Regions from separate parts of the Chryseobacterium sp. T20 genome, predicted to be linked through region 2. Evidence: riboswitches for the same ligand, from Rfam matches in the RefSeq annotation. Region 2 holds a riboswitch; each other region holds the start of a gene.
The links. Region 2 has a riboswitch for cobalamin ahead of ACMA47_RS07065 (TonB-dependent receptor plug domain-containing protein). Riboswitches for the same ligand answer to the same signal wherever they lie in the genome.
Positions count from the first base shown of each region.

Region 1: another riboswitch for cobalamin. It lies ahead of prpB (methylisocitrate lyase); the one in region 2 lies ahead of ACMA47_RS07065 (TonB-dependent receptor plug domain-containing protein).
Region 3: another riboswitch for cobalamin. It lies ahead of ACMA47_RS09270 (TonB-dependent receptor plug domain-containing protein); the one in region 2 lies ahead of ACMA47_RS07065 (TonB-dependent receptor plug domain-containing protein).

Region 1 covers NZ_JBLFDU010000017.1:13,658-16,841, reverse strand. Annotated here, with positions in the region: gene ACMA47_RS23620 (hypothetical protein) at 374-940, opposite strand; cobalamin riboswitch at 1,189-1,382, shown strand; gene prpB (methylisocitrate lyase) at 1,827-2,735, shown strand; gene prpC (2-methylcitrate synthase) at 2,722-3,184, shown strand, end outside.
Region 2 covers NZ_JBLFDU010000002.1:379,662-382,845, forward strand. Annotated here, with positions in the region: gene ACMA47_RS07060 (T9SS type A sorting domain-containing protein) at 1-938, shown strand, start outside; cobalamin riboswitch at 1,075-1,253, shown strand; gene ACMA47_RS07065 (TonB-dependent receptor plug domain-containing protein) at 1,285-3,111, shown strand; gene ACMA47_RS07070 (YncE family protein) at 3,131-3,184, shown strand, end outside.
Region 3 covers NZ_JBLFDU010000003.1:151,186-154,369, reverse strand. Annotated here, with positions in the region: gene ACMA47_RS09275 (transporter) at 1-931, shown strand, start outside; cobalamin riboswitch at 1,024-1,209, shown strand; gene ACMA47_RS09270 (TonB-dependent receptor plug domain-containing protein) at 1,318-3,184, shown strand, end outside.

The sequences.
Region 1 (3,184 bases), on a different contig from region 2:
TCGAAAAATCTCTCCCATGAACATATCTCAAAAGGATTCGAATTGTTCAAACAATTATTCAAAACACTCATAATCAAATATTTAATCTCAAAATCCAATTCAAATCTTCTACTAGACGGTTCAATGATAATCCTTCCAAGTTCACATAAAGACTTACTATTTTTAGTAAGTCTTTTTTGTTTTTATTCATTACTTAAAAAATCATTGATAAAGCAGACCGGATAGAGCATCCCGATTTCAATCGGGACGGTCAAAGGTTCGAATCCTTTCGCGCTCAAAAAAACCTCACAATTTTTATTGTGAGGTTTTTTGTTGTCTACAGACTTCACCTGCCAAAAATAAAATCTTCTACAGAGAAGTTATTAATACAAGATTAATGATCTTCAAAGTATTGCCCAAACCATAGATCAAAACTTTCTTTATATTGAGCCTGAGCATTTTGAATCAACACATCAGGTTCTTCAATCTGGCTTACACCGTAATCTCCTTTCATCCACCTCAAATATTCATTTAAATCCGGACTCTCTTCATAATCCTCTTCCTCTCTATAAAAATAAGCTTCATCAAAGTCTACTGAAATCTCAGTGTCAAAAGTGAGCAAATGTAAAAGCTGTATACTATTTTCAGCGACAATATGAACTCCACCTTCATCTCCAAAAACCACAACAGGCATTTTATTCAAAGGCTGATCCGTTCCATTATTCCAGATGGCATAGAATGAACCGGAACCATTAGCCTGAGCAAAAGGCAACATGCTATTCAAAAAATTTTCGTCATCACTCCAGCTTTTCAATCCGGACTTATCGTCGATTAACACACCAAAACCCTGCGAATAATTTTCAAACGAGGAAATAGTATTCTGGAAGTAAATCAGTTTTTCAAGCTCTACAGGAACTTCCCTCAAACCCAGGTTTTGTTTAAATTCTGCAATGTCTACCATGATCAATTATATATGATTAATAAAATTCATAAAATGAAAGAAGAACGGTAAATTTATTAACTATCTTTAATTTTTCGGTTATCTTTTATATTAATTTAACAACATAAACAATCCGTTTTTCTTCTAAAACACACCTTACAACTCAAGCATTTCCAATAGATTACAGTAAAAAAGCTATTGATTACATAAAATATCTTTTTCGTTATTATAAAATACTTATATTTACCACCAAGGAGTTCTTAAAACCTTCTTTATCAACCGAAACTGGTTACACTTAGCTGTGTATTAAAAGGGAATCGTGTGTAAATCACGAACTGTCGCGCAACTGTAAGTAACAAACAAAAAGTTTTTATCAATTGATATCCACTGTATATTTTTCATATGGGAAGGATGATAAAAACCGTTACAAGTCAGGAGACCTGCCTATTTCGTATTGACGATGCTTTCGCGATTTGAAGCTTACAGTCAGGTATGATACGATATGGATATAGTGTGATAAAACAGTTTATCAATCTATGTTATTTTTTTGAGATAGATATGAGTGTACATTGGGTACTTCTCATGATTCTGTGGCTCATTCGTATCCCCTTTCCGTAATTTTTCTTTCTTCATAAAGCACCGCGAAGTTTACTGAGAACTTTTTATAGGATTTAATCAATGTAAAAAGTAATGGTGTACCAAAGCAATCTTAATTATTCGTGGAGTCGTAACAGGTTTATTTTACAGACCTGTACAAGCAGATTTTCTCAAAGTTCTCACCGGCTGCAGGATAGTAAGATTTCTCAACTTATTCCCCATCTTTTCTTTTTTACTCAAAAGCTGTGTCTTTACAGATTCCTGGCTTCTTCACTGATAAACAAATTTCAACTCAACAATACATATTAAAATGATCAAAAATGAAAACTGGAAATCCCCCGGCCTAAAATTCCGGGAGGCAATGGAAAAAGAAAATCCCCTCCAGATTGTGGGAGCCATCAATGCCAATCATGCATTATTGGCACAGCAGGCAGGTTTTAATGCAATCTATCTTTCAGGAGGAGGTGTTGCTGCAGGATCTTTAGGAATTCCTGATTTAGGGATTACTACCCTGGATGATGTACTCATAGATGTTCAGCGTATTACTAATATTTGTGATTTACCTCTTTTGGTAGATATCGACACAGGATTTGGACCTTCTGCCTTTAATGTTGCCCGAACGATAAAATCATTAATCAAAGCTGGTGCAGCAGCCATTCATATTGAGGATCAGGTAGGTGCAAAACGTTGCGGACACCGCCCTGGAAAGGAAATCGTAAGCAAAGAGGAAATGGTAGACAGACTTAAAGCAGCTGCAGATGCCCGTACCGATGAAAATTTTGTGATTGGAGCCCGAACAGATGCTTTTGCAAATGAAGGACTGGAAAAAACATTAGAAAGAGCCATTGCGTATAAAGAAGCTGGTGCAGATTTCATTTTTGCCGAAGCGGTACCCGATTTAAGCTTTTATCAAAAATTTGTTGATGCTGCCGGAATCCCTGTATTGGCGAATATCACTGAGTTTGGGATGATCAAAATGTACACTGTTGAAGAACTGAAAAACGCAGGTATAGGACTTATCCTCTACCCTCTTTCTGCCTTCAGAGCAGCCAATAAAGCAGCGCAGAATGTATACCAGCATATCCGTCAGGATGGAACACAAGCTCATGTACTGGACACAATGCAGACCAGAGAAGAGCTCTACCAGAGCATCGGCTACTATGATTATGAACAAAAATTAGATAACCTTTTTAAACAAAATACTCATGTCAACGAATAGCGAACCAACATTTAAACCTAAAAAAAGTGTAGCTCTTTCCGGAGTAACAGCAGGCAATACCGCTCTCTGCAGTGTAGGAAAAAGTGGAAATGACCTTCATTATAGAGGTTATGATATTTTGGATCTTGCAGAAAGAGCACAATTTGAAGAAGTAGCCTATCTTCTGATTTATGGTCAGCTGCCAACCGAAGCTCAACTCAAAAACTATAAAGCAAAATTAAAATCACTGAGAGGACTTCCCCACTCTGTAAGAAATATCTTAAAAAGTATTCCGGCGGCAGCGCATCCCATGGACGTGATGCGTTCAATGGTTTCAGCGATTGGAAGTATTCAACCTGAAAAAGATGACCACAATGTGGCTGGAGCAAGAGATATTGCCGACAAATTACTAGCCTCATTCAGTTCAGGTCTTTTATACTGGTATCACTATACGCACAACGGCAAAGAGA
Region 2 (3,184 bases):
GCAGTGTAAGTTCAACCTGGGGCATGACGACCAATGGAAGTACGATCGTAGGTTTAGGGTTTCTTACTGCAGCTAATGCACATGCTGTGAAATGGGATGCGGTAAGCGGAATGGTAGATTTGGGAAGTATGGTTCCCGGACGAAGCTCCAGAGCCAATGCAATCAATGCGGCAGGAACAGTAATTGTAGGTTGGCAGGATGAACCAACAGGAACAAGAAGTGGGGCAAAATGGCAGGATGGAGTAGAAAGTTTTATTACAGATAATAATGGGAACAATGTAGGAGAAGCAGGAGGAATTTCTGCAGATGGAAATACAATCATAGGCTCAGCAAATCCTAATCCTTATGTCTGGAATGCGGTAAGTGGGCTTACTTATATAACACATCCGAATGCTTCTTTCAGCTTCAAAGGAGGAGCAACAGGAATTTCTGCTGATGGAAAAAAAGTAATTGGGTATTACAGAGCATTTGGAGCACCTCCTATGTCAGGGGAAGGCTTTATCTGGACTTCTTCTAGCGGAAGAGTTAATCTGAATGATTATGCGGTATCATTGGGAATTGCAACGAATGGAGTAACCATGGGGCTTCCTTTGGCCATTTCACAAGACGGAAAGAAAATTGCAGGAACGGGGACGAATGCTTCAGGGCAGATGATCGCTTTTTATCTGGATACTTCTCAATTTTTATCGGTGAATGATGCCGTGAAAGAGAGAAACAGTATAGGAATCTATCCTAATCCTGTGACTGATATCCTATATTTTAAAGGAACAGGAAAAATAGAGAAAGCCGAAATTTATAATATGGTTGGCCAAAAGGTAAAATCATTTGATTCGGTAGAAGGGCAGATCGATGTTTCATCCCTGTCAAAAGGAGATTATATTTTACAATACTCTGTAAAAGGAGTAAAAAAGGAGGGATATAAGTTTATTAAAAAATAACATATATAAATAGTAAAGTAGTGGGATGAATGGCTGTTTTCAATATTGAAAGCGGCCGTTCTTTTTTGTGTATATAACAAAAGGATAGCATGTTTGCATTGAAAAGGCTGGTTTTTGGCGAATACATATAAAAAACTATCTTTGCAAAAATTTTGGTTTCCAGTATTTTGGAATGAAAAGGGAATCGGGTGTAACTCCCGGACTGTCCCCGCAACTGTAAATCGCAACTCAAGTTTCTGCAAAAAACCACTGTTTAATAACGGGAAGGAGCAGAATGCGAAAGTCAGGAGACCTGCCGGAATTATAATTAAAAAACATATTGCTTTCGGAGGAAAAGTAAAAAAGTATGGATATAAAAAGATCTTTAGTACTGCTTTTTTCATCTTATGGCTGTTTTCTTTTTGGACAAGAGAAGGCCATCGATACTGTTTATGTCTTCGACAATCAGATGAATAGGGTGAAGCTTTTTCATCCCGTAAAAATAATTTCGGCGGAAGATGCCGAGAAAAACTCCAGTAATCTTTCTGAACTTCTGAGATTTCAATCACAGGTTTTTATCAAAGAAAATGGCCGTGGTGCTGTTTCTTCACCTTCTTTCAGAGGAACTACCGCTCAGCAGACTGCATTTGTATGGAATGGAATTAATATCAATTCCAATTTTCTGGGACAGGGAGATATCAATAATATTGCATTGTTCGGCTATGATCAGATTGGTATAAAAGCAGGTGGTGGAAGTGTAGTGTATGGAAGTGGTGCCATTGGAGGAAGTATTCACCTGAATAATACGCTAGATTTTAATAAAGGCTTCCATGGCTCTTTATTTTCTGAAGTGGCTTCTTTTAATACCTATAATAACTTTATAAAAGGTTCTTACAGCAATGATAAGTTCAGCTTTAAAGCTTCCGGAAATTATTCTGTAAGCGAAAATGATTATAAAGTAAGCGATCTGAACTATATCAACAGAAACGGGAGTTATTACAATACAACATTTAATGTAGGAGCATCCTATAAAATTACAAACGATCATAAAATTTCGTGGCAGAGTCAGTTTTTTGATTCTTCACAACGCTTTCCTGTGTATGAAGAAACGGGAACAAAAACGAAATATAAAACTCAAAGTGTAAGAAGTCTTCTTTCCTGGGACTGGAACAAAACAAAGTTCAGTAATTCCCTTAAAGCAGCTTATACAGAAGAGAATTTTCAATTTTTTGGTTCGTTAAATCAGCCTAAATCAAGTGGAGGAACCGGGAAAAATTATATCTTTAAAAATGACTTCAATTATTTCCTGAATTCAAAGTGGAATTTTAATATCATCGGAGAGTTTCAGGTTAATAAAGGAGAAGGATATCAAAACGGAATATCCAGCGTCAGCAGAAATATTGGTTCTGTTTCAGGATTATTAAGATATTTTGCAACCAAAAACCTTCGTTTTGAGGGTGGATTCAAGAAAGATTTTGTGGAAGATGTGAAGTCTCCGTTGATGTACTCATTCTCAGGAAAATGGAATGCTGCAAAATGGTATGATGTAAGCTTTAATGTATCAAAAAATTTCAGATTTCCGTCCTTCAATGATATTTATTATGAACCGGGAGGAAATAAAGATCTGAGACCTGAAACCTCTACTCAGGTAGACATGACCAATGAGTTCAAAGTGGGAGATTTTAAACTGACTTTATCTCCATACTATATGAATGTGACCGATCTTATTGTCTGGCTTCCAACTGCTTTAGGTTACTGGCAGGCATACAATGTGAATAAATCTGAATCTTACGGGCTGGAATCTCAACTGTCTTTCAGTAAGCAGTTGGGAAATCATAAAATAAGAGCCAATGCAGGATATTATTATGCCAAATCTATTGATAAAGAGACGAAGATGCAGAGACCTTACGTCCCTATGCACAGAGGAACTGCCAATATAGATTATGAATATGGTTTCTTTAAACTTTTCGCACAGGGACAGCTTAATGGAGTTACGTATACTACAAGTGACGAAAAAAGATCAGATGCCATAGATCCTTATTTTCTTTTAAATATGGGTGTTTCTGCCACTTTAGCAAAAAAATATACCTTAGGGTTCAAAGTGAATAATCTAACCAATACATACTATAAAACTGTTTCTTTCTATCCTTTACCCAAAAGAAATTATAGTGTGTATGCGGCAATAAATTTTTAAAAATTAAAATTGAGTAAATATGAAAATAACTAAACTTTTAACTGTATTATTTGCAGTAGTGTTATTGTTTAAC
Region 3 (3,184 bases), on a different contig from region 2:
GATAGTAAGCTTGATCCTGTTTAATCAGTATCAGGCGAAAACCATTAGAGACAGTGCGTATATTGCTCCCGAAACCTTTAGCAGATTCGATTTTGATGATGATTGCGATGCCTGTGGCTGTGCTGCAGGAAACGGATCTTCCGGCTTTGAATCTTTACTGAATCCACAGTTTATCGGAATCAAATACTTTGCACAGCATTATAAAGCGAAAGAGAACTTATTTGTAAAAGACCTTACTCAGGATCAGTATTTCAATACGCTGCAGCTTTGGGGGAAAATTCCACTGACTAAAAAATTGAGTGTATATGCGAGCCTGCCATTCCATTTTCATGAGAAGAAAACCATGCAGGGAGATATTAAAATCAATGGAATAGGGGATCTGAACCTGATGGGAATCTACCAGCTGATGAGTTCTAAAGATAATTTCCATCACCTGAGCGGAGGTTTGGGCGTGAAAATTCCACTGGGAAAGTTTGATGAAAAAGGAGCATCCGGAGTGAATCCAAGTTTTCAGCTGGGAACCGGAAGCTGGGATTATCAGGCTGCTTTAAATTATAAGTTTCAGAAAAATAAAGTAGCCGTATTGGTCAATACAGATTATACCATCAAAACAGAGAATAAGAAAAATTACCGTTTTGGAAACCAATGGAACTATGCTGCAACAGGTTTTTATCAGGTTGCAGGAAATGAAAAATCCATTTTTTCTGTAAAAACAGGAGTCCAGGGAGAAGTTTACGCTCAGAACAAACAGTTTGATGAGGCGTTGCCCAATACTGCTGGAAGTGCTTTGTATGGAAAATTGGGATTTGAAGCTTCTTATAAAAAACTCAGTCTTGGAAGTGAAATCATGCTTCCCATGTACACGCATCTGGCGGGAGGAGATATTGAAGCAAAATCGAGATTCAGTGTTTTCCTGAATATTGGAATTTAAAGTGACACCCTCAATAAAATGATGTTAAAGCTCCTTCGGGAGCTTTAATTGTTTATGAATCATGATTTTAATTGGGGATTAGGAATAATTATTTATCTTTGCCGAAATTTGGTGAGCCCTAAAAAGCTCTTAAAAGGGAATCCGGTGAAAATCCGGAACAGACCCGCTGCTGTAAGCTCCGCACCAAAGTTTTTGAAGAATATATCCACTGTTTTTTAATGGGAAGGATTTCAAAAATGGAGTAAGTCAGAAGACCTGCCAGAAAATAATCGTTTGACGCTTTCGTGGAATAAAGCTTAGGACATCAATGATTCTGTGCAGTGACAGCTGTGCTTTGTCGTTGTATTCTTATATCCATTAGCGTCTTCATTACCCTAAATGAGCTAATGGCGGCAAAACTAACTACTTCTGCAATTCATAAAGCTGTTTTCACAATATTGGTGATCACATCTCAACTTTTATCTTCTCAAACCAAGAAGAAGGACAGCCTTCAGGAAGAGACTATTAAAGGAATCAATCTTTATAAAAAGAATTTTAAAGAAATCCTTCCGGCACAAATCCTACAGGGTGAGCAGCTGGAGAGGCTGAACAGTCATTCAGTTGCAGATGCGCTGCGGTATTTTTCAGGAGTTCAGATTAAAGATTACGGAGGATTGGGTGGTTTGAAAACTATTAATATCCGAAGCATGGGAAGCCAGCATGTAGGGGTTTTCTATGATGGAATTCAATTAGGAAATGCCCAAAACGGACTGGTGGATCTGGGAAGATATTCTTTGGATGATCTTGAAGAAATATCCTTGTACAACGGTCAGAAAAGTGAAATTTTCCAACCGGCAAAAGACTTTGGCTCTTCGGGATCTATCTATTTACAGCCAAAAACACCTGTATTTAAAGGAAATAGGAAAACCAATCTCGTGATAAGAGCAAAAAGTGCTTCCATTGATCTCTTTAATCCTTCATTCCGATTGGAACAGAAGATTTCAGACAGGATTTCTGCCAGCTTCAGTGGTGAATTTATGCAGAGTGACGGAATTTACAGATTTCGGTATGCCAAAAAATATCCCGATGGGCAACAAGCGTATGATACCATTGCAAAGAGACAGGATTCAGATATTCGGGCAAAACGTTTTGAAACCTCTCTCAACGGAACCTTAAATAACGGAAGCTGGAATATCCGTGGCTACGGTTATATTTCAAACCGCGGAATGCCGGCACCTATTGTTAATGGTCGGTTCGGAGGAAGAGGAGCAAGGCTCTCCGATGAAAATTACTTTGTACAAGCTAATCTGAGAAAAAAACTCTTCCCGAAATTGGAAACTCAGCTGAAAGCAAAATTTGCTTACGATTATACCCATTTTATGGACACGGTTCGTTCGCAGTCTATTATTTATACTGATAATACCTATATCCAAAGGGAACTTTATCTTTCCTCTTCCAATATTTATTCCATTACTCCCAATTGGGATGTCAGCCTGAGTGGAGACTTTCAATACAATAATCTGGATGCGAATCTTGATAACTTCTCATATCCTACACGTTACACTACATTGGTGGCATTGGCGACAACCTATCAGTGGAACAGATTCAAAATTCTGGGAAGCCTTTTAGGAACTTTTACTTTTGAAGAAGTAAGAAAAAATAAAAGGCCGGGAGATGCCAGAGAGTGGACACCTGCCGTTTTTATGAGCTATCAGCCGGAAAAAATTCCTGAGCTTACCCTAAGAGCTTTCTATAAAAGAATTTTCAGACTTCCAACTTTCAATGATTTGTATTATACCAATATTGGAAATACCTACCTGAAACCGGAATTTACCAATCAATATGATGTAGGATTTACTTATCAGAAGAATTATACCAACCGTTTCTTTAAAACATTTTATGCTAAAGTAGACGGTTACTACAATAAAGTACAGGACAAAATTGTAGCTGCTCCAAACGGAAGCATGTTCCGCTGGCTGATGATGAACCTTGGATTGGTTGAAATCATTGGAGCTGATGTGAATGTGCAGACTGAAATGCAGCTTGGAAAAGTCACCCTTCGGCCATTGCTTTCCTATACCTATCAAAGCGCAAGAGATATCAGTGATCCGGAAGATACTTTCTACCGCAATCAGATTCCTTATACACCATGGCACAGTGGATCTTTCAGTCTGATGGCAGATTATAAAGACTGGAGTTTCAATTACAGTGCGATGTACGTAGGAGAAAGATATGATGTGAATCAGGATAATATTCAATACAATTATGTTCAGC